DNA from 3 places in the Lysinibacillus sp. GW247-5R2A genome. Region 2 is predicted to be linked to each of the others. Evidence: predicted binding sites of a transcription regulator. Region 2 holds the regulator's gene; each other region holds the start of a gene.
The links. Region 2 encodes LexA, which represses DNA repair genes until DNA is damaged. Its sites were predicted from a motif close to CGAACATATGTTCG; they were not measured.
Positions count from the first base shown of each region.

Region 1 (10,221 bases), on a different contig from region 2:
CAAAATTACCGCATTCATTGGAATGCCTCGTTTATTAACCTTCCCTAATGCTTTTGGTGCTTTCCCTTCTTTTGATAATGCAATCAGTGTTCTACTTAGGAAATAAACAATCGAGTTCGCTGCAGAAACCAAAGATGTTAGAATAATAATATTCATGATTGTTGCAGCTCCAGGAATGCCAGCTAAACCTAAAAGACCAGCATATCCATTACTTAGAACGCTTACATTTTGATAAGGTACAACTAAACCAATGATGGTAATAGATCCAACATAGAAAATTAAAATACGAAGGAAAATTGTATTAATGGCCCTTGGAACGTTTTTCTGCGGGTTTTCTGCTTCACCTGCCGCAGAAACAACTGTCTCAACACCTAGATAGGACCAAACTACACCAGTCATCATAATAATGACCGCTGTCAAACCATTTGGAAACATCGATTCACTGTTCCAATTTGAAAAACCTATAAATCCTTGTTCTCCAATCACTCCGAAAATCATTAGGACACCAATGATAAGAAATACAATGATGGCAAGTACTTTAATACCGGCAAACCAATATTCAGCTTCCCCATAGGATTTCACATCAATTAAGTTCAAAAACAAAATGATAGCTGAAATACAAAGACAAAATATAAAGGTAGACGTACTTGGGAAAAATTGATTAAGAATCATCCCTCCCCCAACAATTTCAGCACCGAGCCCGAGGAATCCATTAATATATAAATTCCAGCCAACCATAAAACCTAGCACGGGGTGAACAAATAAACCTGAATAGGTAGTATAAGCCCCTGGTATAGGCATGAAGGTTGACATTTCTCCAAGACCCTTCATTAACACAAATACTAAAATACCAATCACTAAAAATGCTATAGGACCTCCAAGAGCTCCAGCATTTGAAACAACATTTCCAGATGCAAGAAATAATCCTGTCCCAATGGTTCCACCAATTGAGATCATTGTAAGATGTCTGCGTTTTAACCCACGTTGTAAATCGTACTCTTTATTCTCCACTGTAAATCCCCCTAAATCTTCCAAATCATAGCCTTTCTACACCATTAATTACGTCTCCACATATGCCTCTGGTGTTTCTCAAGCTCACTTGAAAAGCTTCTCTAAAAACCGTCAGCCTGATATTGCATAAACACCTGCCGTAGAAAGATTTTTTCCCCTTATTAAAGAGAGAGAAGTTTGTTGAAACAAAATAATCCCCTTTCTCCTTTGTTAAAAGACAATATATAATATTCAGTCTTTAATTCTATATATTATATATTTTATTTTATATGTCAATAAAAAAAAGAATCTGTCTCATTTGAAACAGATTCTTAGTTTTTCCAGTTTTTCTAGCAATTATAGCAATACTTTCTCCGCTCTTTCCATATTCCAGTGAACTTCTTTGAGGAATCTTTCTAAAGCAATGGCATCCCCATTCTTGAAAAAATCAAGAATTTCCCGATGTTCATTGTTGAGCTGCGTTAACATTTCCTTTACTCGATCAGTTGAGTCATTTTCCCCTAAGTTTTTCATAAATTTTTTCTCTAATTGCAGTAAAAGTTCGATCAAACTTTTATTCGGGCATAGCTTATGATAAACACCATGAAAAGCCTCTTGCATTTTATCGTACATCCTGTAATTTTCTGTATTAATGGCTAAATCAATACTTTGAATATAAAACTCCATCTCCTTCATATCTTTTTCCGTTAATAATGGCACTGCCAGTGAGGCAGCTAATCCATCCAATGCCCCTATAATAAAATAAGTCTCTTTCGCTTCTTCCTTCGTTAAACTTTTGATGACAAATCCTTTACGTGGGATATTTTCTAGTAAACCTTCTGATGTCAGCTGAATGAGTGCTTCCCTTACTGGTGTTCTACTTACATTGAGGCTTTCACTAATATGGTTTTCATTCACCTTTTTCCCAGCCAGCAAGCTCCCATTGTTAATTTGTTCCACAATATAATTATAAACATGGTCTTTTAGCGATAAATATTCCATTATGAATTCTCCAATACGTTATTTAATACAATATATTGTATGTATAAATTGATTTTAATATATACCCTATTTTTTCTCAATTAATTCTTTTCTTATCAATGGAAAAAGTACTAATTAACACAGAACACCCTAATAGAGGTAAAAAGAAAAAGACCACCCTTTAGAGTGATCCTTCAGATTGGAACTATTTATCATTGTTTTTCAGTCAGCATTTTCACTACTTCTTTAATTTGTAGTTCTAATGAGATTGGGTCATTGCCCCAGAACAACTCTGGGTCAAGCTTGAATACTCGGTCATTCTTCACAGCGTCAAGTGACTTCCAAAGTCCTTCGCTCTCTCCCCATACCTCTGAGATTAAATCACCTTGATCGATGAAAATATAATCGCCGGCATAATCAGGAATGACTTCATACGAAACCTGACGATAAGCCTCTTTCCCTATCATTTCTTTCGCCTGTTTCGCTGGTGGCTTTAGTTGAAGATGCTTATAAATAGCTTCTCCGCCTCTATAGCCTCCGTCACCATAAATATAAAACCCTTTATCTACTACAAAAACGCCCATCAGCGCAAACGTATCCTCGGGTTTAATTATATTTGCAAGCTGTGCTCGTGCTTCCTCAGCTGTGTGATCTAATTGCTTAATCCATTTTTCCGCTTCATCCTTTTTGTTCAAAGCATCGCCCAATAGACGCATGGTTTCATAAATATCTCCTGTTGAGCTATAAGGAATTGCAAGAGTTGGTGCAATCTTCTCATATTGCTGAAGGATTGCCTCATCACTTACCCAAGTAATGATTAAATCTGGTTTCAGTTGTACGATGGTCTCTAATGATCTCTCTCCGGTTGTTTCAATTCCATCAATCTGCTCCTGGATTACTTTGTTCTCCAAATCCCATTGTGTAGAACCGATCGGCTTGACACCTAGTACAAGTAGCTCTGGTAAATAACCGTCTGTCACAATACGCTTTGGATGACTTGGCATTTCCAAATCTCCACGTTGTGTTTTAATAATCTTTGTTGCGGATTCTGACGTTTCAGCTGTAGAAGCATCCTGATTTGTATTGGATTTAGTGCTGTCATTGGCATTGCCACATGCCGTAAGTACGGTGATTAAAGCAAGAAATACTATCGATTTTAACAACTTATGTAAGTACAAGATTGTACCTCCTTATTTGATAATGATTATCATTCGCGATGATATATTCATTATAGAGACAGTCTTGTACAAGAACAACGCCTATAAATTGGATGTTTCACAGGGAAAATTGTTGGATTCGATTTTATTAATTAACAATTTTACCATTACATCCAGCTGGAGCTCCAATGAGAAACCATCATCAAACCAAAATTCATTGAGCTTCAGTAGATGTAATTGGCAGCCTTGCTCATACACTAATTGTTGCCAAATGGAACGCTGCATAAGCTGAGCACGGAACGATTCCGTATCATCCGTTGGCACAATCAAAAACATATGACTAGCCGCATATATGGGCAAGTCCTGCTCTGTCACTTTAAGATGCTTACCAGTTTGAAGTATCTCCTGTTCAATGGTTTGAGGGGCTCGTAGCCCTAATAATTCAAATAGAGTGTAGGCGGAGCGCACTGATAGATAAGGGATTAGCCATAAATTATCGTGACTTAATTCAAAGATACCAGCTGTTGTATCTGACTTAAAAAATGGTTGAATGACTTCTCTTGCTTCTTGAGCGGACTGTTGCAGCTTTACAATCCACTCCTCAGCCTGTTGTGTACGCCCTAGTAGTGTTCCAAGCAGTCTTACCTCTTCCAGCTTGTCCAACTGCCCCCAAGGAATTGTTAAAACAGGGGCAATTTGTTCGAGTGTTTTCATTATATCAGGATAGTTATAAAAATAAGTTGGTGCCACAATTAACTCTGGCTCGAGCTGGCGTATCTCTTCAAGTTGATCAAAGGACTCTATTTCCACAATGGTCGACAATCGTTTATGCAATAGCTTAGAAGATTGAAGCAGCTCTCGTGTAGTAGCGAGGGGTTGAATGCCCAATGCTACTAATGCCCCAAGAAATTGTATACTAACAATACGATGAGAATGCCTCCTCTTACGAAAACTACTAGGCGAAAGATGAACATATTTAGTAAAGGTTTTCCCCAAATATGAACCGTCAGCGAATCCTGTTTTCAACGCAATATCCTGCAATTTGTCATTTGTTCCTAGTAGCAGAAGCTTTGCTTGATCTACCCGAATTTGATTCACATACTCAGCAAAGCTCCACCCTGTTTCCTTCTTAAACAGCGAGGAGAAATAGCTTTCGTTAAAGCCAGTCATATCGGCCATAAAAGAACGCGTTAGCGGTGCTGCAAAATGTTGTTTGATATATGTAACAGCCTGTTGTATTGCTTGATCGTTCGTCACAAAACTGTTATCAATACTCTTTCTTTCAAAAATGGTATCGAGTAATTCGTGCAGAAGCAAATGAAGCTTAGGGGTTGTATTTAGGTTTTGCGTTTGCTGGAACTGTTCCAGCAAATTTTTAAGCAAACCTTCTGCATACCGAGGAAATTCCATGATCTGCCCATGTGCAGGCAAATGCGTTAAATCAATCACATATAACAGCTCATCCTTCTCCCGTTTTGCCAACCGGTAACTAGTAAATGAGATGCTGTAAACAGGTGCAAAGCCCTCACTAGCGTTTGGAACTAGATAGATATCCTGCTCTTGGTGTAAAAGCAAGACAAATTGCCCTTTACCTATTCGATAAATACCTTTCTCTGTTCGAATAGATACGGGCTGTGTCGGAATGATAACCATAGGAAATGGGCCTGCCAGCACAACAGGGCTAATCGTTCCCTCGTCTGCTAGAAGCATTGTGTCCAGAAGCTCATATGTCAACATTTCATTGAAATCCCCCATTCTATTTTTTGCAAAACAATCTTTATGTACAGTGTTGTCAGACAGCAAGTGTGACCCAATCATTGAGGCCTAACCAACTAAATTGTAATCTACCATAAATAAAACAAATCCAAAAGGGGTTCCAAACTAACTTAATTAGCTCATTTACAGTTTCTCGCCCATCTATTTTAATTGATCTTGTTATTCATTTTATAAGAAAAAATTGCGTTAGCTTATATAAGCTTTGCTCCAATAATCAACTCAAAAAAGCCCAAGTCCCGTCCTGAACGCGAGCCTGGGGCTTATTAAGCCTAATCAAGTTCATGCTTTATCTGAAATGCAAATTCTTCAATCGTTTTTCGATCTTGATAAATGGTAATTCCAATCCCAGAACGAGTAGATCGACTTGACATATATTCACCAGCATCTATCCAACATTGAAATTGGTAAATTTGTTCTTCAATCAACTCACTTTTGTTTGCCGAGATAGACAATGAAAAGGAAGGATCCGTTGAATCCCATACTCCTGCTTCTAATAATTCTTCCCAATTTCTTAGAATTAACGTATGTAACATCATCAGGTCACTTCGTAAAACGAAAAATGTATAATCCAAATGATGATTACCACAATAAAAATGAATATTAATTGTACTAGAAACAGCATCCGTTTCCACTATCTTAAACTCCATACTTGTTCTCGAGGCACTAAATGATCTATCTTTTATAATGGCCATTCATTTTCACTTCCATTACTAGTATAAATTTTAAAGCAATCACTCCAGAATCAAGTTTACCACTTTTGGAATTTTCTACATAAAGGAAATGAAAATTTTATCTTTGTATAAGTATACTTGTCCATAGATTTTTCGACCCTCTGCGACCTCCTGATAAGAACTGTTCATATTCATTTACTATACATAAAGTTCACCACTGCTAGAATTATCTAATTTCTACACATACACAAAAACAACAATATAAATTAATATGGCAGGAATTACGTAAGAGGAAATACCCATCAAATTCCATTTGTCTTCATCAAGTGACCAAAGATAAAGAAATAAAGTTATCATCGTAATCCCAAAAGCGCTCATAAGAATATTTAATAATCCAATAATCCCCATCCCCTTTTCTATCCTTTACATTACATCTAGTATATTCTTTAACCATTTAGACCATGCTACCCGTCTTTTCATATTCGAAGCATCCTTTACAATAGTGTTCCAGCCAATTTTGACATATGTCTCTTGCCAATTAATGAATAATGTCAGTGCTTCCATGGATATACATGCCCATTCACTCAACTTCGTGCTGCTATCTATTTTTATAACAAAAAAGTATTTGTCCTTTTACACCAATATTATAATACAAAAGAAAAACTGCCTATCACGACGCAGCCTATAATAAACATACTATTTTCCAAGTGAGTCTAATTTTTTGAGCGTAAGTAATACTTGCTAAATAAATGACGTTCCATTATTATAAAACGCTTGTTGAAAAAATTTGAAATAAACGAGGGATATTTAATTGGATACGTTAAATAATATCTTTAGGAGGTGTCAAAAATGAAAAGAGATAAGAAAAATACAGAATTTGCAACCGATGAGCCAACAAAACAAGCATTTTCTAGGGAAGCAGATCCAAGCAATATGAAAGAATCTAATGGGCGTAAGGGATCTACTGAACTCCCTCACCCAGATAAAGAAGACCTTATTATTGATGAGAAAAAAGGTAAGTCCACTTCATTATAATTTAAGACTATTTAACGTTTTATCTATTCAGACCGCTCATTTGAAGTGGTCTTTTTTTTATACTAGTTTTTAGTTTTATTAATGAGTCAAAGAATCCTACTAATGACAACAGACATTGACCATAGCAAGTTGCCATAATAGATTGCTGTCCACCTCAGTAAGAAGTTCAATCTCCTTCAATTTACTGGTTTGCCCCATTGACTGACCAATATGGGAATGAAGAAATAGGAGAAGTGTAATGGTATTTTCTTTGATACCGAAACCTTTAAAAAAGTTAATTGGGATAACTATGAGAAGTTAGATTTAGAAGCGATTGCTCCAGGTTACAAACAGCATGAATCATTGAAAGACTAAGGTCACTCAAACGAGTGGCTTTTTAATTATCAAAAATAACCGATTATTATCATGGTAAATAAGTACCATAATGGTTAAAGTTGTTTTTATAGGTTATTTATAATAGCCTTGTTAATTTAAAGGAGGATACATAAGTGGTTAATTTATTAAAAAAGAGTTTTATTTATTTAACGTTAGTGCTGCTATCATTAGTTAGCTTTAGTGTTGAAAGTGCATCTGCAGCAGAAGTAGTAGATTATGAAGAAGGGGTAACTAATTTAAATAATACACCTGAAAACAGTGCGGTAATCGGTGATCAGTTGCTTAAACCTGAAAAAGGATGGAAGCGATATGATGATTCAAACCCATTAATAAATTATTCAAACATGTATCGATTTTCGCACGAAGACTTGTATAAAAAAAGTCGAGTACAAGGTTATAATAAAGATATGAGTTTAACCTTCTATTTTGTGGGAACTAAATTTATGTTATTAGATTACATTGCTTATAATAGGGTGGATTTCACAATTACTATTGACGGTGTTTCTGAAGCAGCTACGGCAAAAGGTTATGGTATAAAAAGTCAGTCTATATACTATAAAAAAGTAGATTTACCTTATGGTAAACACAAAGTAGAGATAAACATAACAAATAATGTAAACAACGATACTTTTGCTCTAGATGCTATTGATGTGGACGGATTTTTAATATCAGAAAATGATGTTCCGAATATTGAATCCATAACTTTAGACAAAAATAATCTAGAATTACTTGAAGGTAGCCAAGATAAGCTAATAGCAACAACTACACCTGATACTGCAAAAGTAATCTGGTCATCAAGTGATGAAACAATTGCTACTGTAGAGCAGGATGGTAATGTTACGGCCCTTCATGAAGGTGAAGCAATAATTACTGCCAAAATTGAAGGTACTGATATTACAGCCACTAGTACAGTAATTGTTAAGAAACCAAACAATGAATTTTCAAATGCTATTTTAAGCATTACATTAGTAAACGGTATAACAAAAGAATATGATGTTACAAATACCGTTTTAAACAACTACTTAAATTGGTTTGAAAGTGCACAAGGTACATCAACATTCAAATTTTCTAAAACAATCTCACCTTATAAAAAAGTAACAGAATATATTGTACATGATAAAATTGCTTCTTTTGAAGTAAGAGAATATTAAACAAAAATTGACCAGGTACTCATCTTCCATTGAGCGCATGGTCTTTATTTTGGTGACTGATTAATAATTTTTCTACCTGAGTTTTCAAAGCCATATTAGCATATCTGAGTACCACATCATTACCTCCGTTGCAATTTGGACATCGCTAAAGTATTCGTCTATCTTTTTCACTTTTACTAATCTTATTTTTTCTTTTGCTAACAGTCTTTTCGAATCGTAATAATCATGTGTTATGTCTTTTAGTAATCTTTCAAGTATGGGTAAATAAACTTTACTCATTTTCAAATTTTCAATTACGGAGAAGTCACGTTGCAATGATTGAACTGCCATTTCTAGTATTAAAAATTTATGAAATAGTCGCCGTTGTTCAGGATTCAACATACAACTTCTTCCCCTCAACAAGAACGTTCGTTTGTATTTTTTCAGAACAATTATTTGCATTTTGACAAGTATTAATTTGTGGAAATAAAAAAGCCCAGGCTCAAATTAATGAGTACCTGGGAATCTTTCTATTATTCAGCTATTCCGCTTTAGATATTTCTTTAATATTCTCATCAAATTTAACTGGTGAAAGTATTAGACCACCGTTTTCATCAAATAAATAAGAAGTGTTATCGCCCCACCCATAAACATTGCCACTTTCTCCTAATGCAATTACAAATTGTTCACCAATAATAATATCAATTACTGGTTCTGGGATTGATATTTTCTCTTTACTAGTGATTGTTCTTTTTTTAGTATCACCTAAGCCTAGTTGTCCGTATTCATTACTTCCCCAACCATAAAGGTCTCCGTTTGCTTGTAACTTATAAAATGCCTTGTTACCAACAAACAATTGAGATATTGTTTGTACAGGTTTCTCAGGCTCCACTGGCTCTTCCTGCGGTGGTAGTAATTCGCCGTTTTCATCAATATCTAATGCATCCAAGTTTATACCTTTTGAATAACCTTCTGCTACTCGGATTATAGCACTATGTCTTTTATTTTCTAAACCTGTGACTTCAGCTATTAACGTCTGATTTTGTGTTGGTCCATGTATAGAAAATGTTTGTTTTACTTCTCCATCTATAACCAATTCTACTTTTTCAGCGTAATAATTACTTGTGTTCCATCTACGCACGATAATTCGAACTTTATCTCCTGTGAAATCAAATAATACAGGTTTATCATTTGCAGATGTATAAGAATAGCTACCGTTATACGGAGCACCATCTTTTGTGCTTTCGTATCCTTTTTTTATAATAGCTGGATGAGAATCGTCGTATCTTTTCCAACCAATTTCCGGTTCCTTTAATTGTTCTCCAATAGACGCTGCTTTAGCTTTGTTTCCCTCGATATCTAGAAGTGAGAAACTAAATAGTATAGCTATAGCTGCTGATACTATCATTAAAATCTTTTTCATAGTAATCCTCCAAAGTGATATTAATAGATTAATTATCCTATTTTTAAAATAATATAATTGACTTAATTATTATTCATTTTATTACATATTTCAACATATATTTCATCATATAACAAATGCATGTTAATACTTTTAATTAATACGCTGAGCAATAATGATTTTCAAACCTTCAAAATCACCACTTGTCATCGTGCCTTGGTCGAATTTATCAAGCCACGACTTATCAATTTTCTTTTTATCCACTGATTGTTTAATGTAGTCACGTACAGCAGCCTTCGTTGTGTCATTAGTGAATAACATTTTATCATCATCCTTTGCTATTGGTTTAGTTGTATTGCCTTCCACAATTAATTGCACTTGGTATTTACTATTGATTGGAATAATCACTTGTCCTTCAATTTTGTACCCCTTTGGCATAATCCAAGTTTGGCTTGACCCCGAAATGAGGACGATCAATATTACCTGTCCAATCTCCTCCCCATGTGGTGCCTAGATTACGTGCAATAGCACCTACTCGGCTTAGGGTTGCTACATCATATAAATCCTGTGGAGGACCAACAGCAATATCCCACGCTAATCGTGACTTATGATTGCTGTCTAGTGTCCAAGTAACAATTTGTCCCGGTCGAGTTCTTCCCTGTGCAAAAAGGTACTTCTGTCGTTCCTGTGAGCGATATGTTTCA
Region 1 covers NZ_JBWKZL010000004.1:169,000-179,220, forward strand. The annotation lists gene AC07YC_RS08360 (amino acid permease) at 1-1,011, opposite strand, end outside; gene AC07YC_RS08365 (GntR family transcriptional regulator) at 1,348-1,992, opposite strand; gene AC07YC_RS08370 (ABC transporter substrate-binding protein) at 2,184-3,149, opposite strand; gene AC07YC_RS08375 (helix-turn-helix domain-containing protein) at 3,231-4,865, opposite strand; gene AC07YC_RS08380 (hypothetical protein) at 5,174-5,551, opposite strand; gene AC07YC_RS08385 (hypothetical protein) at 5,813-5,953, opposite strand; gene AC07YC_RS08390 (hypothetical protein) at 5,999-6,139, opposite strand; gene AC07YC_RS08395 (hypothetical protein) at 6,425-6,610, shown strand; gene AC07YC_RS08400 (Ig-like domain-containing protein) at 7,099-8,136, shown strand; gene AC07YC_RS08405 (YhjD family protein) at 8,221-8,517, opposite strand; gene AC07YC_RS08410 (hypothetical protein) at 8,657-9,538, opposite strand; partial or broken gene AC07YC_RS08415 (M15 family metallopeptidase) at 9,671-10,221, opposite strand, start outside.
Region 1: AC07YC_RS08405 (YhjD family protein) is a predicted target of LexA. The motif match lies at 8,538-8,551, and genes of this name have one in related genera.

Region 2 (10,221 bases):
AGATTGGCACAATTAGAAAAAAAAGCTTCAGAGGAAAGCTCTCCACTGCTAATTGAAAATAAATAACATGTTATAATGGAAGCAATGCGCCAACACTAACCGGCGCATTCTTTCACGTTTTAAAACAGAGGGTCCCATTCCCTCTTTTATACTATTAGTAGAAAGAAGGGTGACCCTCTTGCAAAATTTCACTACAAATAAGCTCACATTTTGGGTACTATGCTTCTTTTTACTCGTTTTTGTGGAGCTTACTATTTTTAATAATGGTGGCGCCTTTTGTTTATTGATTGGGGCCGTACTGCTTTATTTAAGCTTTTCTAAAAAAGTTCGCTTTTTTAAATGGACCGGCATATTCTTCATTGCGATTGCATTATTCACAATGTGGAGCCTCCGTCTATTCATTGTAATTATGCTCTTATATATGCTTTATCAATACTTACAACGAGAAAATGAACCAAAAATAGTTGGTGCTGAGCTTTTTGAAAAACTATCTACCTCGAAAAATGACTTAATTGGCACCATACCAGCACCAACAGAAGCATACAAATGGCAAGATGTACAAATTCAACGTTTAGCAGGAGATATCACAGTTGATACGACTCAAACGATTTTGCCTGCTGGCACAAGTCTAATTACGATTCGTCAAGGGATTGGTAAAGTTCAAATCTATATCCCATATGAAATACCTTTTCGTATACACTATACGACCCTATTTGGTGAGCTTACTTGCTTACATGTGGGTCCACAACGTATTTTAAATGAAAGTGTTAGCTTTTCTGATGGAAATCCTGAGGATGCAAAACGCATTTTAATTATTCATGTTGCTACATGGCTTGGAGATTTGGAGGTGCTGCGTAAATGATTGCCTTTATCTCAAGATTATTTACCTTATTATTCATTTTAATGAGTGCTACATTCGGTTTGCTTGTTGCAGTATGGGGAAATCCTGATGAGAAAACTTGGGAACCTTTATGGCGACAAAATTATGATAATTTTCCTCTCGGCGGAATTATTGTAGTCAGCCTATTTGCTCTTAGCTTCCTCTTTGCCAGTTGGATTAGTATGACTGCTCGTGCCCGAGAAGCTCAAGCAACGAAAATTGTAAAGCAGTTAATCGAACCTGATTTTGTGCTTTCTAAAAAGCAAGCCCTTCCGAAACCATTAAAAAAAGCACTTGTGCAAACAAGTGAATTAATAGATACACAGCGTAAAAGTCTACAGCGCTTATCCAATGAACGTGCAGAAGCTCATGACAAAATTATACAGGAACGCATCATTGCTGAACGTCAACGTCTGGCTAGAGAATTACATGATTCTGTGTCCCAGCAATTATTTGCGGCCTCCATGTTGCTTTCTGCTTTAACGGAAAATGACGAAAATACGACTAGCTTAAAACAAGTGGAAAAAATAGTTCAGCAAGCACAGCTCGAAATGCGTGCATTATTATTACACTTGCGACCTGTTGCACTTCGCAATAAAACACTTGCCCAAGGCTTAGAGGAATTAATTATCGAGCTTCAGCAAAAGGTTTACTTCCATATTGAATATGAGCTAGAAGAAATGGCATTAACGAAAGCAGAAGAAGATCACCTATTCCGCATTGCCCAGGAAGCCCTCTCTAATACACTTCGACATGCCAAAGCAAGTGAGGTTGAATTGTTGCTTGTTGCACGAGATGACTTAGCCATTTTACGCATTCAAGATAATGGTTTAGGTTTTGATGTAGAGGCAGATAAATCCACTTCTTACGGCTTGCAAAATATTGCTGAACGAGCTGTTGAAATTGGCTGCACATATAAAATTGTGTCAGTCCCTGAAGAAGGAACGATTGTCGAAGTTAAAATTCCACTACATAAAGAGGAGGTCAATGACAATGATACAAGTGCTCATAGTGGATGATCATGAAATGGTGCGTATCGGCGTTTCGGCATACTTATCCGCACAGCCAGATATTACAGTTGTGGGAGAGGCTGAAAACGGGCAAGAAGCAGTTGAGCGTGCCCTTGCCCTAAAGCCAGATATTATTTTAATGGATAATGTTATGCCCATTATGACTGGTGCTGAGGCAACAGCAGAAATTTTAGCCGCATGGCCAGAGGCAAAAATCATGATGGTGACTAGCTTTTTAGATGATGACAAAGTCTACCCTGCTTTAGAGGCAGGGGCAGTGAGTTATATATTAAAAACATCTAATGCAAAACAAATTGCAGAAGCCATTCGTAAAACAATGGGTGGCGAAACGGTATTAGAGCCAGAAGTTACATCTAAAATGATGCACCGTATGCGCCACGGCAATAATACACCCCTTTACGACCACCTTACTGACCGTGAAATGGAAGTTTTATTGCTGATGGCACAGGGCAAAGCCAATCAGGAAATTGCTGACGAGCTATATATTGCTTTAAAAACTGTGAAAACACATGTAAGCAATATTCTAGCAAAGCTTGAGGTTCAAGATCGCACACAAGCCGTTGTCTATGCCTTTCAAAATGGGCTTGCGAAGTAATTTCTACATAAAAAACTGCATAACCATATGCATTTTTTTAATTAGACTTATTTTAGAAGACCCTTTCCACCGGATGTATTTGTTCATTCCTTTAGTGATACGTCATCCTATAGCAAAAAAATACCGTAACACCCTGCGAATTCATACGTACGCTGAGTGTTGCGGTATTTTATTTAAATTCTTATAGTGCTTTTACTTTTGCAACTACATTCTCTACAGTGAATCCGTATTTTTCCATTACAATTTCACCTGGAGCTGATGCGCCAAATTTATCGATTGCAAGCACATCACCTTCAAAGCCGGTATATTTATGCCAGCCGAATGATGCACCCATTTCAATCGCAAGACGTTTAGTGACAGCTTTTGGTAAAACAGATTCTTTGTAAGCAGCATCTTGTTTTTCAAAGCGGTCCATAGATGGCATTGAAACGACAGCTACATCCATGCCTTCAGCTTTTAATGCTTTTTGTGCCTCAACAGCAAGTGAAACCTCTGAGCCTGTTGCAATTAAAATCGCATCCGCTATTTCTTTAGTAGCAGGAGATACTGTGTAAGCACCCTTCGTCACACCTTCACGTACTGTTTCAATAGAAGCGTTAAGAACAGGTAAGTTTTGACGAGACAATACTAATACTGTTGGCGTATTTTCTGATGCAACGGCAAGCTCCCACGCAACAGCTGATTCATTTGCATCCGCAGGACGAACAACAGATAAATTAGGCATTGCACGTAATGATGCAAGGTGTTCAATTGGTTCATGGGTTGGACCATCTTCTCCTACCGCAATCGAGTCATGTGTAAATACATACGTTACAGGAAGACCCATTAATGCTGAAAGACGAACTGCCGGACGAACATAATCTGAGAACACGAAGAATGTTCCACCAAATACATTTAAACCACCGTGAAGAGCCATACCGTTTAAAGCAGCGCCCATTGCAAATTCACGAACACCAAACCAGATGTTGCGACCAGCATAATCGTCTGCAGAGAAATCGCCTGCACCCTTCATCGTTGTTTTATTTGAGCCAGCAAGGTCAGCAGAGCCACCAAAGAATGATGGTGTTTTCTTAGCGATAGCGTTAATCGCATCACCAGAAGAAGAACGTGTTGCAACAGATTTACCAGCTTCATACACTGGTAATTCAGAAGCGAAGTCTGCTGGTAATTCACCATTCATAGCATGTTCAAATTGAGCAGCTAACTCTGGGAATTCTTGTTTATAAGCAGTAAATTTCGTATTCCAAGCTTCTTCAGACTGAGCTCCTTGCACTTCAGCTGCAGCATTAAACGTATCATATACTTCAGCAGGAATTTGGAAAGGCTCGTGTGCCCACTCATAAGCAGCTTTTGTTAATACCACTTCATCTGTACCAAGTGGTGCACCATGTGAATCAGCTTTACCTGATTTATTTGGAGAACCAAAACCAATCACTGTTTTCACTTCAATCAATGTTGGTTTGCCAGTTGATTTTTTAGCTTCTTCAATAGTTGCATTAATCGCATCAACATCTGTGCCATCTGCAACTTTTAAATAATTCCAACCATAAGATTCAAAACGTTTTTGTACATTTTCTGAGAATGACTTTTCTAAGTCACCATCTAAAGAAATATCATTAGAATCGTAAAGCACGATTAATTTTTCAAGTTTTAAGTGACCAGCTAATGAAATAGCCTCTGCTGCAACGCCTTCCATTAAGTCACCATCACCACATAATGCAAATGTATAGTGGTCAACGATGTCATGACCTGGTTTATTGTAAGTAGCTGCTAAATGACGCTCAGCCATTGCCATACCTACAGTCATGGCAATACCTTGTCCTAGAGGACCAGTTGTCGCTTCCACACCTACTGTATGACCATATTCAGGATGTCCTGGTGTTAATGAATCCCATTGGCGGAAGTTTTGAATTTCTTCCATTGGTAAACCATAGCCGCCTAGATGAAGTAGGCTGTATAGAAGCATGGAACCATGACCAGCTGATAATACAAAACGATCGCGATTATACCATTTTGGGTTCGCTGGGTTATGGCGTAATTGTTTTGTCCAAAGCGTATAAGCCATTGGCGCTGCCCCCATTGGTAAACCTGGGTGACCAGAATTTGCTTTTTCAATAGCATCGATTGACAAAGTTCGGATAGCATTAATTGCTAATAAATCCGCATGTTGAGTCATTATATTGTGACATCCTTTCTCGTCCTATAATTGTTCTTCTACAGTTTAGTCAACATTGCTTTAGAAAACAATGCTTTTGTAATACTATTTGTATTTTCATACATACTTTATTAAATTGTGTCACATTAATTTAGAAATTTATTTTTTTTCGCTTGTCTTACCTTTTCAGGCGTGACATCATTTCCTTCTGCATCAACCACTTTTACGTTTTCAATCGTATCACGCATTGTTGCTCTAAATGTCTCTAAGTATTCCTTACGAAGCGCTGTTCGCTCCTTTGCCTCTTCATCCGTTAGTTGACCACTTTTCGCTTTAGCAGAAAGTTCATTTATACGGTTTATTTTTTCTTTTGATAACATCGTTACACCCTTTCAGTACCTACCTTATTGAACTCAGTATGCAAAGTATAGCACGGTTTCCCATTAAATGCAGTTATACCAGCCCTTATTCAAGCTGTTGAAATTAAAAAACACATGACTTCCAGATGTTTGAAGTGTATAAATATTATATGGAAGGAAAAATTTAACTATATATTGGAGGATATACATGTGAACGTGACAACTAAGCGATTACTCATTCGAACATTTCAAGAGCAGGACTGGGAAGCTGTTTATAGCTATACTTCAGATGAAAAAGTGATGCACTATATGCCTGAAGGTGTTTTCAATGAAGAACAGGCAAAGAAATTTATTGCAGAAAATAGCAACGACAAAGCAAAACATTTTGCTATTGTTTCAAATAATTGCGAGCAAGTGATTGGTCATATCGTTTTCCATCCTTGTTTCGGCGATCATACTTATGAAATCGGTTGGGTACTAAATCCAGCTTATCAAAATCAAGGCTTTGCTTCTGAAGCTGCCCATGCTGTATTAGACTATGGATTTAATGAAAAGAAACTTCATAGAATTATTGCAACCTGTCAGCCCGAAAATATCGCTTCCTATAAAGTTATGGAAAAGATCGGAATGAGGCGTGAAGGATATTTTAAAAAGTGTATACCATATGGGAAGGAATGGTGGGACGAATACTATTACGCAGTTTTACGTGAAGATTGGAATAATTTATTAGAAGATTAGAAGAACGTTAAACACTTGTGAAAATGCGCGACTATAAGCGTTGTTGGGCTGCATCAATGATGTATGATCCGACCATACAATTTAGCCTGATGAACTTCTGAATAAGCCCTATTGTGGAGGTATGTTTCGATGGCAAAATTTCATCCTGCTTACATGATTACTATGAAAGATTTTGTAAAAGAACATTCAGTCTTATTACGAAAACAAACGCAAGACGTTGCCATACCAGTTCCCTTAGAGGACCGACATCTATTATTATCTATGCTTCAATATTTAAAAAACAGCCAAGATCCGAATTTAATAAAAAAGTATAAACTCCGTCCTGGTAGTGGCCTCTCTGCCAATCAAATTGGCGTAGATAAGAGAATGTTTGCTGTACTTTTTGAGGATCACGACCAAATACACGAAATGATGTTCATTAACCCAAAAATAATGAGTCATTCTTTGAATATGATCTATTTGCCTGAGGGTGAAGGGTGTCTGTCTGTTAATCGACCTGTTCACGGTTTTGTACCAAGATATGAACGAATTAAAGTAAAAGCCTATAATATTGATGGACAGGAATTTATGATGTCTTTAAAAGGCTATGAATCTATCGTTGTACAGCATGAAATCGATCATTTAAACGGCATTATGTTTTATGATCGAATTAATAAAGATAACCCTTTTCAACTACCCCAAAATGTTATTATCGAAAGCTTGTATTAAAAAAATTAGCGGGCAATATTATTTGCCTGCTAATCTTTCTTGATGCTCTTGGAATCGACGATGTACGGTTGCTTTACTTACCTCAAAGCCTAGTCCTCTAAGCGTAATGGAAATTTCCTCAAAGGTAAAACCACGATTCCGTAGCTTCACAATTTCATCAACAGGGAGTTCTTTCCGCTCCTGACCATGTGGATTGCCACGATTGGATAGATTATTTTCAGGGCGATAACCATTTTCAACAGCACGTCGCATGCCTCTGCGGATTTTTGCATTATGTATTCTACGTTGATATTCCTCTACAATTGCTAAAATTTCTAGTAGCATCGTATCCATTTCGTTTAATTGGACTGGTCCTGCATCACGCATGGAAAAAACATCTGTTGCTGATTTTTGTAATAAATGCAATACTGCCATTCTTGCATTTCCACGACCTAAACGAGTTTCATCTTGTACAAAAAGAGCTTTTATTTCTTTCTCTTTTATAAAATCAAGCATTTCCAGTAAGCCTTCGCGTTCTACATCATAACCGCTATGCTTATCTTTAAAAACACCCTTTACTTCATAGCCTTGCTCTTTAGCATAGCGCACTAATTCTTCTTGTTGGCGCTCTAATGAGGAGCTTTGCGTTTCTTTTTCAGTACTTACTCGGCAATAGACAACAGCCGTCATTTGATTATTTTTCATTGTTCGTTTCTCGCAATTTCAATAGTTTTGATGGGACTGGCTTGATCACTCAAAACTGGAATGACTAGAGATTTACCTGCCACGATTTTAATGTCTGCTAACTCATTTTCTGATTTGACAAGCTTAATCCAATCTTCTTTACTCATTTTACCACGGTATTGTTCTGCTAACGACCACAAGCTATCCCCATGTTCGATTTGAATTTCAGCGTAATTAACATCCCCCGGATCAGTGATGTAAAGGTAACTTGCGAAGAGTAAACAAGCACCTAATAATATAGTGATATGTGTATTTTTCTTTAACCATGTCATCATTATAACCTCATTTCTAGAATGTTTGTTCGGAATGTATGTTCTCATAATAAAGCGAACAAACGTTTTTGTCAAACACTTTTCGAACCTATGTTTGCATACGTGTTCGCATTCTGTTATACTATCAAATAAGAAGATTGATATTAGAAAAAAGAGGTGAGCAATCATGAAAAAAGTATCGAAAAGACAAGAGGACATATTAGCGTTCATTAAAGACGAGGTACGAGCTAAAGGGTATCCGCCATCAGTCCGTGAAATCGGGGAAGCTGTTGGACTTGCTTCAAGTTCAACTGTTCATGGTCATTTGGCTCGATTAGAACAAAAGGGTTTTATTCGTCGAGATCCAACAAAGCCACGTGCTATTGAAATTCTTGAGCCTGAGGAATCTATCCAAAAGCAACATGTCATCCATGTACCACTTGTAGGGAAGGTGACAGCAGGTTCTCCTATTACAGCTATCGAAAATATTGAAGAGTATTTCCCACTGCCAGATACATATGGCACGAGTGAGGATCAGTTATTCATGCTAGAAATTATGGGTGAATCGATGATTGAAGCAGGAATTTTAGATGGTGACTTAGTGATCGTAAAGCAAAAGTCAACAGCCATTAACGGAGACATTGTTGTAGCCATGACAGCTGAGGATGAAGCTACTGTAAAACGCTTCTTTAAGGAAAAAAACCATTTCCGTTTACAGCCTGAAAATTCATCGATGGAACCGATTATCGTCGATCAAGTATCAATTTTGGGACAAGTTGTCGGACTTTATCGCCGTGTACATTAATTAAATGAGGGTTTGAGGATTGTGTTCCTTCACTGAGCATACATCCTCTTTTTTACGCAAAAAAAGAATCCACAAACTATTGGATTCTTTTTACAATGACCTCTCTATGCCTCTTTTTTAAATTTCAAGCTTGCTTCAACAAACGCTGCAAATAACTTTTGTGCATGCTGATCTCCCGCTATAGCCAATTCCTCTGGGTGCCACTGGACAGCCAAACAGAATGGTAATTCCTCATGCACCACTGCTTCAATAATGCCATCACTTGATTTCGCTGCAACTTTTAAATTCTCCGCTAGTACATTCACTGACTGATGATGAAAAGAATTGACGGCAATTTTCTCTTGTTCAAGAATAGTCGCTAATAAATTCTCCGCAATAATTTGTACATAATGCGTTGCTACTGACCTACTAGCTTGTTGCATATGTTTGATTAGCTTCGTACTATAATGGTCACTATCAATGTCCTGATATAACGTACCACCTAATGCAACATTTACTATTTGGATACCTCGACAAATGCCGAAAATAGGCATTTTCCGTACAAATGCAGCCTCAATTAATGCTAATTCCACGGCATCTCTAGCTGGATGAATTTTACCTAGCCTTGGTGAAGGCTCCGCTCCAAATAGAAAAGGATGTACATCATAGCCTCCTGATAGCAATAAGCCATCTGTAAGGGCTAAAATTTGAGCAGCATCTTCCTCTACACCTAACGGAATAATAAGGGGGATACCGCCCGCCTCAATAATACTTTTGCTGTAAGCAGCATTTAAATGAGCTGATAAATCATCTTCTACAAAAGCTGTTATTCCAATAATCGGCTTCACTTGATTCCCCTCCACAAAATTGAAGATTTAACACTTACCAATAACCTAAATACCAATTGATGAACGAATCTCCGTAGAAATAAACAATCATAGCGGCTAATGCAATAGATGGACCAAAGGGAATAGGTGTTTGTCTTCCTTGTTTACGCTTTAATAAGACAACTATTCCAATTATCATACCAATGATAGCGGCAAAAAATAAAGTCAACAGCGTATGAATAGTACCGAGAACGAGACCAATTAAAAAAAAGAATTTAATATCTCCCCCTCCCATTCCACCTTTCGATAAAACCGCAATACTGTATAATATGCCAAAACCAACGAGTGCACCCAACAGACTGTCCCACCAAGGTGTTAAAGGTGACAGTACACGTCCTATGACCAAAAAGGGCAAAAAGAATAATAGAATCTTATCTGGAATTAACAGATAGGTAAAATCCGAAACAACTATAATGACTAACAATGAGATGAACGATAAAGCTACTATAAATTCTAAGCTCCAGTTTAGCTCCAAATACGCAAAGGCGAATAATCCTCCAGTTAACAATTCTATCGCTGGATATAGCCAAGAAATTTTAAGGCCACAGCCTCGACATGTACCTCTTAAAAACAGATAAGACAATACTGGCACTAAATCAAGAGCCGTCAATTGTCTCTGACAGCTCGTACAATGGGAGGAAGGATATACAAGAGACTCCTTCCGCGGCACACGTAAGCCAACTACATTATAAAAAGAGCCAAAGACTAGACCCACTAAAAAAATGATAATTGTATAAGCCATTTCCAAATTTATGTCCTCCTAAACCAATAGGCGCCCATACAATAAGTATGATGCGCCTATTCATATAATTATTGTAGTCTTGCTCAGTAATTCACCTATCGACTGTTATTCAACAATGGACATTGATAATGAGAGATGTGTTTGAAGAATATTTCATAAAAGGTTTGAAGTCATACGGTACGAAGAAAGAAAGAGTAGAGTAAGAGTAGTATCAGTTTAGCACAATATAAAAGAGATTCCAAAATTATTGGAACCTCTTCAATTTATTTCCTCAGCAACCTACCTGACAACAACATGCCAATGCCACCAATTGTTATAAATAGAACAGCTCTAATTAATAAATCAAGGGCTGATAAGTCAAAGAAAAT
Region 2 covers NZ_JBWKZL010000001.1:406,536-416,756, forward strand. The annotation lists gene AC07YC_RS02015 (PspA/IM30 family protein) at 1-66, shown strand, start outside; gene liaF (cell wall-active antibiotics response protein LiaF) at 170-862, shown strand; gene AC07YC_RS02025 (sensor histidine kinase) at 859-1,899, shown strand; gene AC07YC_RS02030 (response regulator transcription factor) at 1,874-2,506, shown strand; gene tkt (transketolase) at 2,688-4,682, opposite strand; gene AC07YC_RS02040 (DUF896 domain-containing protein) at 4,808-5,041, opposite strand; gene AC07YC_RS02045 (GNAT family N-acetyltransferase) at 5,231-5,758, shown strand; gene def (peptide deformylase) at 5,888-6,466, shown strand; gene AC07YC_RS02055 (YneB family resolvase-like protein) at 6,485-7,150, opposite strand; gene yneA (cell division suppressor protein YneA) at 7,147-7,509, opposite strand; gene lexA (transcriptional repressor LexA) at 7,628-8,245, shown strand; gene AC07YC_RS02070 (gamma-glutamyl-gamma-aminobutyrate hydrolase family protein) at 8,350-9,072, opposite strand; gene AC07YC_RS02075 (prepilin peptidase) at 9,107-9,859, opposite strand; gene AC07YC_RS02080 (DUF2339 domain-containing protein) at 10,117-10,221, opposite strand, start outside.

Region 3 (10,221 bases), on a different contig from region 2:
AGGGAAACAGCGGACAAATTTAGACACCATTAGGGACCATCAATAAATGATGGTCTCTTTTCTATAAGACAACAATCATCTGCTAGAAATTATCATTAAATAGTCATAAATTAGGCTGTTCAACGGTAAAATATGTTACTTATTCCCCTAGCTGTAAGATGGGCATCGTGTCATAATCAAAGCAATATAAATGTTTAACAATATACTGGGGTGGGAATATGATTTTTAAGCGTCAAGAAGGTTTCCGATTTAAATTTGAGGAGCCTGTTCAAATAACTTTTGCTGTTTATGAAAATGGGCGAGTTAATCATGGGCAGACAGCTATGGCTGAATTGCTGGATATTAGTCCGCGTGGGTTAAAGATGTATACAGAAGTGGATTTAGGTGTGAATCCTCCACCATTGGATATCCATTTTGTGCTTGATACGCAAGAGGTACGGGCTTATGGCGAAGTGATTTGGAGTCGCCCATTTGGCAGTGGTAAGCATTATGGCGTTTATTTTAATGATCAAGGTCGCGTTGAAGAGTTGATTGTAGATGAATTAAAGCTACGACGTAAAAAAGAAGCGGCAGAAGCGAAAAAGCAAAGCCAATATTAATTTTATAAAAGTTTTTTGTAAAATAAAGAATTATTTTAGAGGAATTTCACACACTTGTGTAGAAATAGATAGTATAGCAGTTATAAAGGAGGAGTTTACATGTTAAACTTTAACATTCGTGGTGAAAATATTGAGGTAACTCCAGCTATTCGAGAGTATGTTGAGAATAAAATCGAAAAAGTTGAACGTTATTTTAACGAAGATGTTAACGCCAATGCTAACGTAAATTTAAAGGTTTATAATGACAAGCAAACAAAAGTGGAAGTTACAATCCCAATGAAGAACTTAACTCTTCGTGCTGAAGAGCGTCATAATGATATGTATGCTGCGGTTGATCTCATTGTTGATAAATTAGAGCGTCAAATTCGTAAGCATAAAACGAAAGTAAACCGTAAATTCCGTGAGCGTGAAGGGGCAGGCCTTTATTTTGCTACTACTCAAGCAGTCGTTGATACGACATTGGATGACGAAGAATACTCCATTGTACGTACGAAGCAATTTGATTTAAAACCGATGGATCAAGAAGAGGCTGTATTACAAATGAATATGTTAGGGCATGATTTCTATGTCTTTACAGATGCTGAATCAAACGGCACAAATATTGTGTATAAACGTAAAGACGGAAAATATGGCTTAATCGAAACAACTTAAACTTCATGATGACAAAGGCTCTCGCGATGGCGAGAGTCTTTTTTGTATGACTTTCTTCTGCAAATAGGGTGACTGTTTGCATGAAACTGTTACACAATGGTAAAATGAAAGTTGAATCTATATAGGAAGTGAAAAACATTCATGGCAAACCTATTAAATAAATTATTTGATTTCAATAAACGTGAGTTAAAAAAATTAGAAAAAATCGCTGACCAGGTTGAGGGATTCGCTTCTCAAGTGGAACAGCTTTCAGATGATCAATTACAAGCGAAAACAGAAGAGTTTAAAAAGCGTTATACGGATGGGGAGCAGTTAGATTCGATTCGTGCAGAGGCTTTTGCTGTTTGTCGCGAAGCGTCGAAACGTGTGTTAGAGATGTATCCGTTCCGTGTTCAAGTTATGGGGGCGGCTTCCCTTGATGAAGGTAATATTTCAGAGATGAAGACCGGTGAAGGTAAAACGTTAACAGCGACGATGGCGGTTTATTTAAACGCGATTACTGGTAAAGGCGTGCATGTTGTCACAGTCAATGAATATTTGGCTAGCCGTGATGCTGCTGAGATGGGACAGCTGTACAATTTCTTAGGTCTTACAGTAGGCTTAAATTTAAATAGCCTGTCTAAAGAAGAGAAGCGTGCGGCGTATGAAGCGGATATTACTTATAGTACAAACAATGAATTAGGATTTGACTATTTACGTGATAATATGGTGCTTTATAAAGAAGAGCGTGTTCAACGTCCGCTTCATTATGCTGTCATCGATGAGGTTGACTCGATTTTAATTGATGAGGCGCGTACGCCATTAATCATTTCGGGTCAGGCTGGAAAGTCAGCACAGTTGTACAAACAGTCTAATGCTTTTGTACGTATGTTAAGTGCAGAAACAGATTACACATATGAAGAGTCGACAAAAGGTGTTACATTAACGGATGCCGGTGTTGAAAAGGCTGAAAAGGCATTTGGCATTGACAATTTATTTGATTTAACACATGTCCGCTTAAATCATGCCATTAACCAATCGTTAAAGGCACATGTGAGTATGCATAATGATGTCGATTATGTTGTCCAAGAGGGCGAAATTGTCATTGTTGACGGCTTTACTGGTCGTTTAATGAAAGGGCGCCGATATTCGGATGGCCTTCACCAAGCTATTGAAGCTAAAGAAGGCGTTGAGATTCAAAATGAATCAATGACAATGGCTACTATTACGTTCCAAAACTATTTCCGTATGTACCAAAAGCTTGCAGGTATGACAGGTACAGCGAAAACAGAGGAAGAAGAGTTCCGCAATATTTACAATATGAGCGTTATTGCGATTCCTACGAATAAGCCAATTGCTCGTGATGACCGTCCAGATTTAATTTTTGCTTCTATGGAAGGAAAATATAAAGCAGTAGCAGCTGATATTGCAGAGCGCCATAAGGCAGGACAACCTGTGCTTGTTGGTACGGTTGCGATTGAAACATCTGAAATTATTTCGCAATTGCTGGATAAACATAAAATTCCTCATAATGTACTGAATGCAAAAAACCATGAACGCGAAGCAGAAATTATTGCTAATGCTGGTTCAAAGGGTGCTGTAACGATTGCTACAAACATGGCGGGTCGTGGTACCGATATTAAACCTGGTGAAGGTGTATTAGAAATTGGCGGGTTAGCGGTTATTGGTACTGAGCGACATGAATCTCGTCGTATTGATAACCAGCTACGTGGACGTTCTGGTCGTCAAGGGAATCCAGGGGTAACACAATTTTATCTATCACTAGAAGATGATTTAATGCGTCGTTTCGGTTCAGATAATATGAAGGCGATGATGATGCGTTTAGGTATGGACGATACACAGCCGTTGCAATCAAAAGTTGTGTCGAGAGCTGTAGAATCAGCGCAGAAACGTGTCGAAGGTAATAACTTTGATGCTCGTAAGCGTTTATTACAATATGATGATGTTCTCCGTCAGCAACGTGAAATTATTTATAAAGAGCGTTATGATGTTCTAGAAACAGAAAATATGCGCGTGCTTGTGGAGTCGATGATTCAAGAGACGATTGACAATGTTGTCGGACTCTATACACAAGGTGAGCAAAAAGATTGGAATCTCAAGGCTATTGAAGACTTTGTGGCTGCTAATTTGCTAGAGGAAGGTCAACTAAAAGTAGCTGATTTCCAAGGTAAATCTGCAGAAGACATTAACCAATTGATTTCAGAAGCTGTCCACGCTCGATATGATGAAAAAGAGGAAGAGCTTACAGCAGAGCGTATGCGTGAGTTTGAAAAAGTTATTTTATTACGTTCTATTGATACAAAATGGATTGATCATATTGATGCTATGGATCAACTTCGTCAAGGTATCCATCTGCGGGCATATGGTCAAAATGATCCGCTACGTGAATATCAACAAGAAGGTTTTGCGATGTTCGAAGATATGGTCGCTTCCATTCGCGAGGATGTTGCGAAGTATGCTATGAAGGCCGAAATTCGCAGTAATCTTGAGCGTGAAGAGGTGGCGAAAGGTCAGGCTGTTAATCCGAAAGAAGATGGCGGTCCTGCTCCGAAAAAGCAACCTGTTCGTAAGGCTGAAAATGTTGGACGCAATGATTTATGTCCTTGTGGAAGCGGTAAGAAGTTTAAAAACTGTCATGGTGCAGCTCAATAATAGAAATGGAAAAGATCATTTTAACGGTATGTTGAAATGATCTTTTTTTCTATAGAAAAATAAATTCTTGTCATAAAAGTCAGAATTTATAGACAATAGTAAAATGTGGGTATACAATAGCTGTAATAATAGGGATTTAGGTTTAGTGAATTCTTCTATTATTATCCTAAATAATTAGGTGGGGTGGATTACTAAGGATTGAGAGTGATAAAAGTATTGGAGAAGCTGAGGTGGGAGAAATGAGGGAAAAGAAAGTTTTCCAAGCAATTTCGACTTGTAGAAAAAATCGGGAATGTACGGAACTTGGTATATTCCTTTTTTATTTAGGCTGAAAACATAAGTGCATAAAGGGGGAATAAGGATGCATAAGAAGGATATTATGAGTAGTGAAACTATGCTGTATATGCCTGTGTATGATTCCTTTGGAAATTTATGTACTCGGGTGATGGAAAAAAATAATGACTATATTTCTAAATTACCACCGACGAAGTTAATGGACTATAATCTTCGTTATTATGGTTCAAGCTTAAGAGGGGCTTTCGATGGATCAAAAATGATTTTAGGTAAACTTAATAAAAACCCAATCGTTGTGGATGAGCGTGGGAATATTTTATGGTTTCCAAGCAAATCGCCACTACACCCGGAATGTATATGGTTTGCTGTCCATCATATTGATGAGTATATCTCTGTGGATAAAAAGAGCACAAAGATAATTTTTACGAATAGTGAGGAAATTATTGTAGATGTTAGTGTCAAAACGATAGAGTATCGTATTCAGCGGGCATTTTTATTAAAATATAGATTAGAGAGAAGAACGAAGCATTTACTTGTTCAATATGATCGTGTGAAAGTATTTCAACGTTTTGCACTTGATATGCTGGAGGACGAGACGTAGGATCGTGTTTTTATGTATGTTTTCCTCTGTAAAAACGTTATAATAAAAAGATACGGAGCTTTCATACTAGGCTCCATTACTAACGTTCGGAGGATTTTACAATGATTGAATTAGCAGATGTACGCAATGTGTTAGACACTACAGCCAAAAAATTGGTGGACTTCAGGGGGTCTCTTTGACTTAGAAAACAAAGAGGCACGTATACAGGAGCTAGATGAAATGATGCTAGAGCCAGGGTTCTGGGATGATCAGCAAGGTGCACAGGTGATCATTAATGAGGGCAATGGCTTAAAAGCAATCGTCAATGAATATAAAGAGTTAGAAGAAATACATGAGAACTTAGATATGACACTGGAGCTTTTACGTGAAGAGCCAGACGAAGAATTGCAGGAAGAGTTAGGAAAAGAACTGGTCGAATTCCAACAAAAAATGGCTGATTTTGAGCTGCAATTATTATTGAGTGGTCCATACGATCAAAACAATGCTATTTTGGAGTTGCATCCAGGAGCAGGTGGAACAGAGTCACAAGACTGGGGCTCTATGCTACTACGTATGTATACACGATGGGCTGAGAAGCGTGGTTTTAAAGTAGAAACAATGGATTATCTTCCTGGTGATGAGGCGGGTATTAAATCTGTAACCATTTCGATTAAAGGTCATAATGCTTTCGGTTATTTACAGGCTGAAAAAGGTGTCCATCGCCTAGTGCGTATTTCGCCATTTGATTCATCAGGCCGTCGTCATACTTCTTTCGTTTCTTGCGATGTCATGCCAGAATTTGACGAAAATATTGAAATTGATATTCGTACAGAGGATTTGAAAATTGATACGTATCGTGCGACAGGTGCGGGTGGTCAGCATATTAATACAACAGATTCAGCTGTTCGTATTACACACATCCCGACTGGTACGGTTGTACAATGCCAAGCAGAACGTTCACAAATTAAAAACCGTGAGAAAGCGATGGCTATGTTAAAAGGAAAATTATATCAATTAGAGTTAGAGAAGCAACAGGCGCAGCTTGATGAGATCCGTGGTGAACAGAAGGACATTGGTTGGGGCTCGCAAATTCGCTCGTATGTATTCCATCCATATTCAATGGTAAAAGATCACCGTACGAATGAAGAAACAGGGAATGTCGGAGCGGTAATGGATGGGGATGTAGATCCATTTATTAATGCTTACTTACGTTCAAAAATTAACTAATAGTCATCCCCCAAGAGTTGTTTCTTGGGGGATTTTTTAGTTAAAAGAATGGATGATAGGGTGAGTCTTGACTAAGTTGTTTTCGTTCGTTCATGTAATGTTTGTAGAGCATAGAAGCATTCACAAACTGTTTACTAATAGAAGCGTATTGAATAGGTAGCTCAATCTGTTGATCGTTTTTTAATGTGACCACACATCCTGTTTCGCTCGGCGTAATATTGATAATCGCATGGAGCCCTATCCATATATTATGAATGGAATTAGGTGAATAGGTTGGTAGAAAGATGCAAGGAAACCCATAATCAAAGGCCACGACGATTGGTAGCTTATGTTGATTACCAAAAAAGCGTTTTGCAGATTGCTTTGCTGCTTCATAGGTGGAGCCTAATGAAATACAAGATTTTCGCAGTACATGCATCGGCTTCCGAGTAACAATGAGCTCATTATGTTTGTCTATAACATGAGTGAAAACTTTAGTGTCATGCTGAACTGGTTGGAGCAAGTAAGTGTTAAAGGAAATTAAATAGCCATTTACAAATTTACTAGTCATTTTGGAAGTGCCTCCCTTTTCTATTGATAACCGTAGTGTAGTACATAAAATGAATTTCAAAAAATATACAAAGTAATGAAACAAGGTTGATAAATGAATGAAATGCTTAGAGAGTTTGCTTTAAATTTCACGAGTTTACTAGTTAATCCAAGTTATTTTCAAATCGTAAGCATTGCTTTTTAATTTCAATTTTCATATAATTTAGAAAAGGATCGGGGTGAGATCGTTGGATAAATATTATTCGTACACAGATTTTCTAAAAGCCGTTGGTCAGTCAAAAAAAGTTGATGAGGCAGAGAAATTATTAAACGAGATTTATTTAGATTTATTTTTAAATCGTATCCAGCGTATGCATCGACAAGAGCAGCTCATCATGTTAATAGATAGAGCACTCGATGAAAAAGATGAAAACGCATTTTATCAATACGCAACCGAACTCAATTCCTTGCAGCAAACAGAAGATGAATCATACTAATAATTCCGCTCTCCGCGACTATGGAGAGCGGGATTTTTTTTGGAGATGATAGAGTGGCTGTGCCATTCACCTAATGTATAAAAAGTATTGCTCTAAAAAATGAGAAAAGAGAAGGAACGACTATCATTCTACAATGGACATCTCATTACTAGAGAAGGCTTGAAAACCTGACGAAACGGCTATTATGAGAGTATAAGGTTGAGAATCCATCTTCCATTTTAGAGATAGAAAAAAATTTTACAAACATTCGTTCGTTAAATGTTCGAAATTTTAATATTGCTATGCTAAAATATATGTACAAATTGGAAAGAAAGGACGGGGACAGGTGTGCAAACTTTTGATTTACAAGCGCCATATCAGCCTAATGGAGATCAGCCACAGGCAATTGCGGAATTAGTGGAGGGTGTGAAAGCAGGCAAGCGTCATCAAACATTACTTGGTGCAACAGGAACTGGGAAAACATTTACAATTTCAAATGTAATCCAGCAGGTTAAAAAACCGACACTCATTATGGCACACAATAAAACGTTGGCGGGCCAATTATATAGTGAATTCAAAGAGTTCTTTCCAAATAATGCTGTAGAATACTTTGTTAGTTACTATGATTATTACCAACCAGAAGCCTATGTACCGCAGACAGATACTTATATAGAGAAGGATTCTAGCATTAATGATGAAATTGATAAGCTGCGCCACTCTGCAACCTCTGCATTATTTGAGCGTGATGATGTCATTATTATTGCATCTGTATCCTGTATTTACGGTCTTGGTTCTCCTGAAGAATACCGTGAAATGGTTGTCTCGATCCGCACGGGTATGGAAATTGAACGTAATCAGCTATTGCGCAAACTTGTAGATGTTCAATATGAGCGCAATGATGTTAGTTTTACACGCGGGACATTTCGGGTACGAGGAGATGTAGTAGAGATTTTCCCAGCCTCACGTGATGAGCATTGTATTCGTGTCGAGTTTTTTGGGGACGAAATTGATCGCATTCGTGAGGTAGATGCTTTAACTGGAGAAATACTATCAGATCGAGAGCATGTCGCTATTTTCCCCGCATCCCACTTCGTTACACGAGAAGAAAAAATGCGAAAAGCGATTGAAAACATTGAAAATGAATTAGAAGAACGATTGGCATTATTGCGTGCCGAGGATAGATTATTAGAGGCTCAGCGTTTAGAGCAACGGACACGCTATGATTTAGAAATGATGCGCGAAATGGGCTTTTGTTCAGGGATTGAGAACTATTCACGTCACTTAACTTTACGTGAAGCAGGTGCGACTCCATATACTTTGCTTGATTATTTCCCTGAGGACTTTTTGCTCGTCGTAGATGAAAGTCACGTAACTCTTCCACAGGTACGAGGGATGTACAACGGTGACCAAGCGCGTAAAGGGGTACTCGTTGAGCATGGTTTCCGTTTGCCATCTGCGCTAGATAACCGTCCATTACGTTTTGAAGAATACGAAAATAGAGTACATCAAGCGATTTATGTATCTGCCACACCGGGACCCTATGAGTTGGAGCATACTCCTGAAATGATCCAGCAAATTATTCGACCAACAGGTTTACTAGATCCATTAATTGATGTTCGCCCAATAGAAGGACAAATAGATAACTTAATCGATGAAATTCAAGGTCGAATTGCACGTGATGAGCGAGTATTAGTAACAACGCTAACAAAGAAGATGTCAGAGGATTTAACGGCCTATTTGAAGGAAATGGGCTTAAAGGTTGAATATTTGCATTCTGAGATTAAGACATTAGAGCGTATTGAGATTATCCGTGAGCTGCGGAAGGGCACTTATGATGTACTAATTGGCATTAACTTATTGCGTGAAGGACTCGATATTCCTGAAGTATCACTTGTAGCCATATTAGACGCGGATAAAGAAGGATTTTTACGTTCGGAACGTTCACTCATTCAAACGATTGGCCGAGCTGCGCGTAATGCGAACGGTCATGTCATCATGTATGCAGATCATGTAACCGACTCGATGAAAAAGGCGCTCGATGAAACAAAACGTCGTCGTGAATTGCAAATGGCCTATAACGAAGAGCATGGTATTACGCCTCAAACTATTAGTAAAAAAATACCAGAAGTGATTCGTGCTACACAAGTGGCAGAAGAAGAAAAATCCTATGTAACAAAGGCGACGAAGGGCAAAAAGCTAACAAAGGCAGAAAGAGACCAGCTCGTAGCTTCTCTAGAAATAGAAATGAAGGAAGCGGCAAAAGCGCTAGATTTCGAACGTGCAGCTGAGCTTCGAGATACGATATTTGAATTGAAGGTAGAAGGGTGAATGACTTGTGAAAAATACTGAAATTGTCGTGCAAGGTGCACGTGCTCATAATTTAAAAAATATTAATGTCACAATTCCACGTGATCAATTAGTCGTTTTAACAGGATTATCAGGATCAGGTAAATCTTCATTAGCATTTGATACGATTTATGCGGAGGGACAACGACGTTATGTCGAGTCTCTTTCCGCCTATGCACGTCAGTTTCTTGGGCAGATGGACAAACCAGATGTTGATGCAATCGAAGGATTATCGCCTGCTATTTCAATAGACCAAAAAACAACGAGTCGTAACCCACGCTCTACGGTAGGGACGGTTACAGAAATCTATGATTACTTACGTTTACTATATGCACGTATTGGTAAGCCGATTTGTCCGAATCACGGGATAGAAATTACTTCCCAAACGATAGAGCAAATGGTGGACCGTTTATTAACTTATCCAGAAAGAACCAAAATGCAACTCCTTGCTCCAATGGTTTCTGGACGTAAAGGAACACATGTAAAACTGCTAGAAGATTTAAAAAAGCAAGGCTTCGTTCGTGTGCGAATTGATGGAGATTTACGAGATTTAGATGATGCGATTGATCTTGATAAAAATAAAAAACACTCTATTGAGGTAGTGATCGACCGTGTTGTAATGAAGGAAGGTGTCGCTGCACGTTTAAGTGATTCTTTAGAGACAGCTCTTCGTTTGGCCGATGGTCGTGTGCTTGTAGACGTTATGGAGCATGAGGAATTACTATTTAGTGAACATCATGCCTGTCCTATTTGCGGTTTTTCTATCGGTGAGCTAGAGCCACGCATGTTTTCATTTAATAGTCCATTTGGTGCTTGTCCAAGCTGTGACGGCTTAGGCTCGACACAAGAGGTGGATTTAGATTTAGTG
Region 3 covers NZ_JBWKZL010000007.1:187,883-198,103, reverse strand. The annotation lists gene fliS (flagellar export chaperone FliS) at 1-23, shown strand, start outside; gene AC07YC_RS12695 (PilZ domain-containing protein) at 219-599, shown strand; gene hpf (ribosome hibernation-promoting factor, HPF/YfiA family) at 699-1,250, shown strand; gene secA (preprotein translocase subunit SecA) at 1,392-3,902, shown strand; gene AC07YC_RS12680 (competence protein ComK) at 4,264-4,797, shown strand; one part of gene prfB (peptide chain release factor 2) at 4,899-4,973, shown strand; one part of gene prfB (peptide chain release factor 2) at 4,975-6,003, shown strand; gene AC07YC_RS12670 (competence protein ComK) at 6,044-6,553, opposite strand; gene AC07YC_RS12665 (IDEAL domain-containing protein) at 6,780-7,028, shown strand; gene uvrB (excinuclease ABC subunit UvrB) at 7,356-9,335, shown strand; gene uvrA (excinuclease ABC subunit UvrA) at 9,343-10,221, shown strand, end outside.
Region 3: uvrB (excinuclease ABC subunit UvrB) is a predicted target of LexA. The motif match lies at 7,269-7,282, and genes of this name have one in related genera.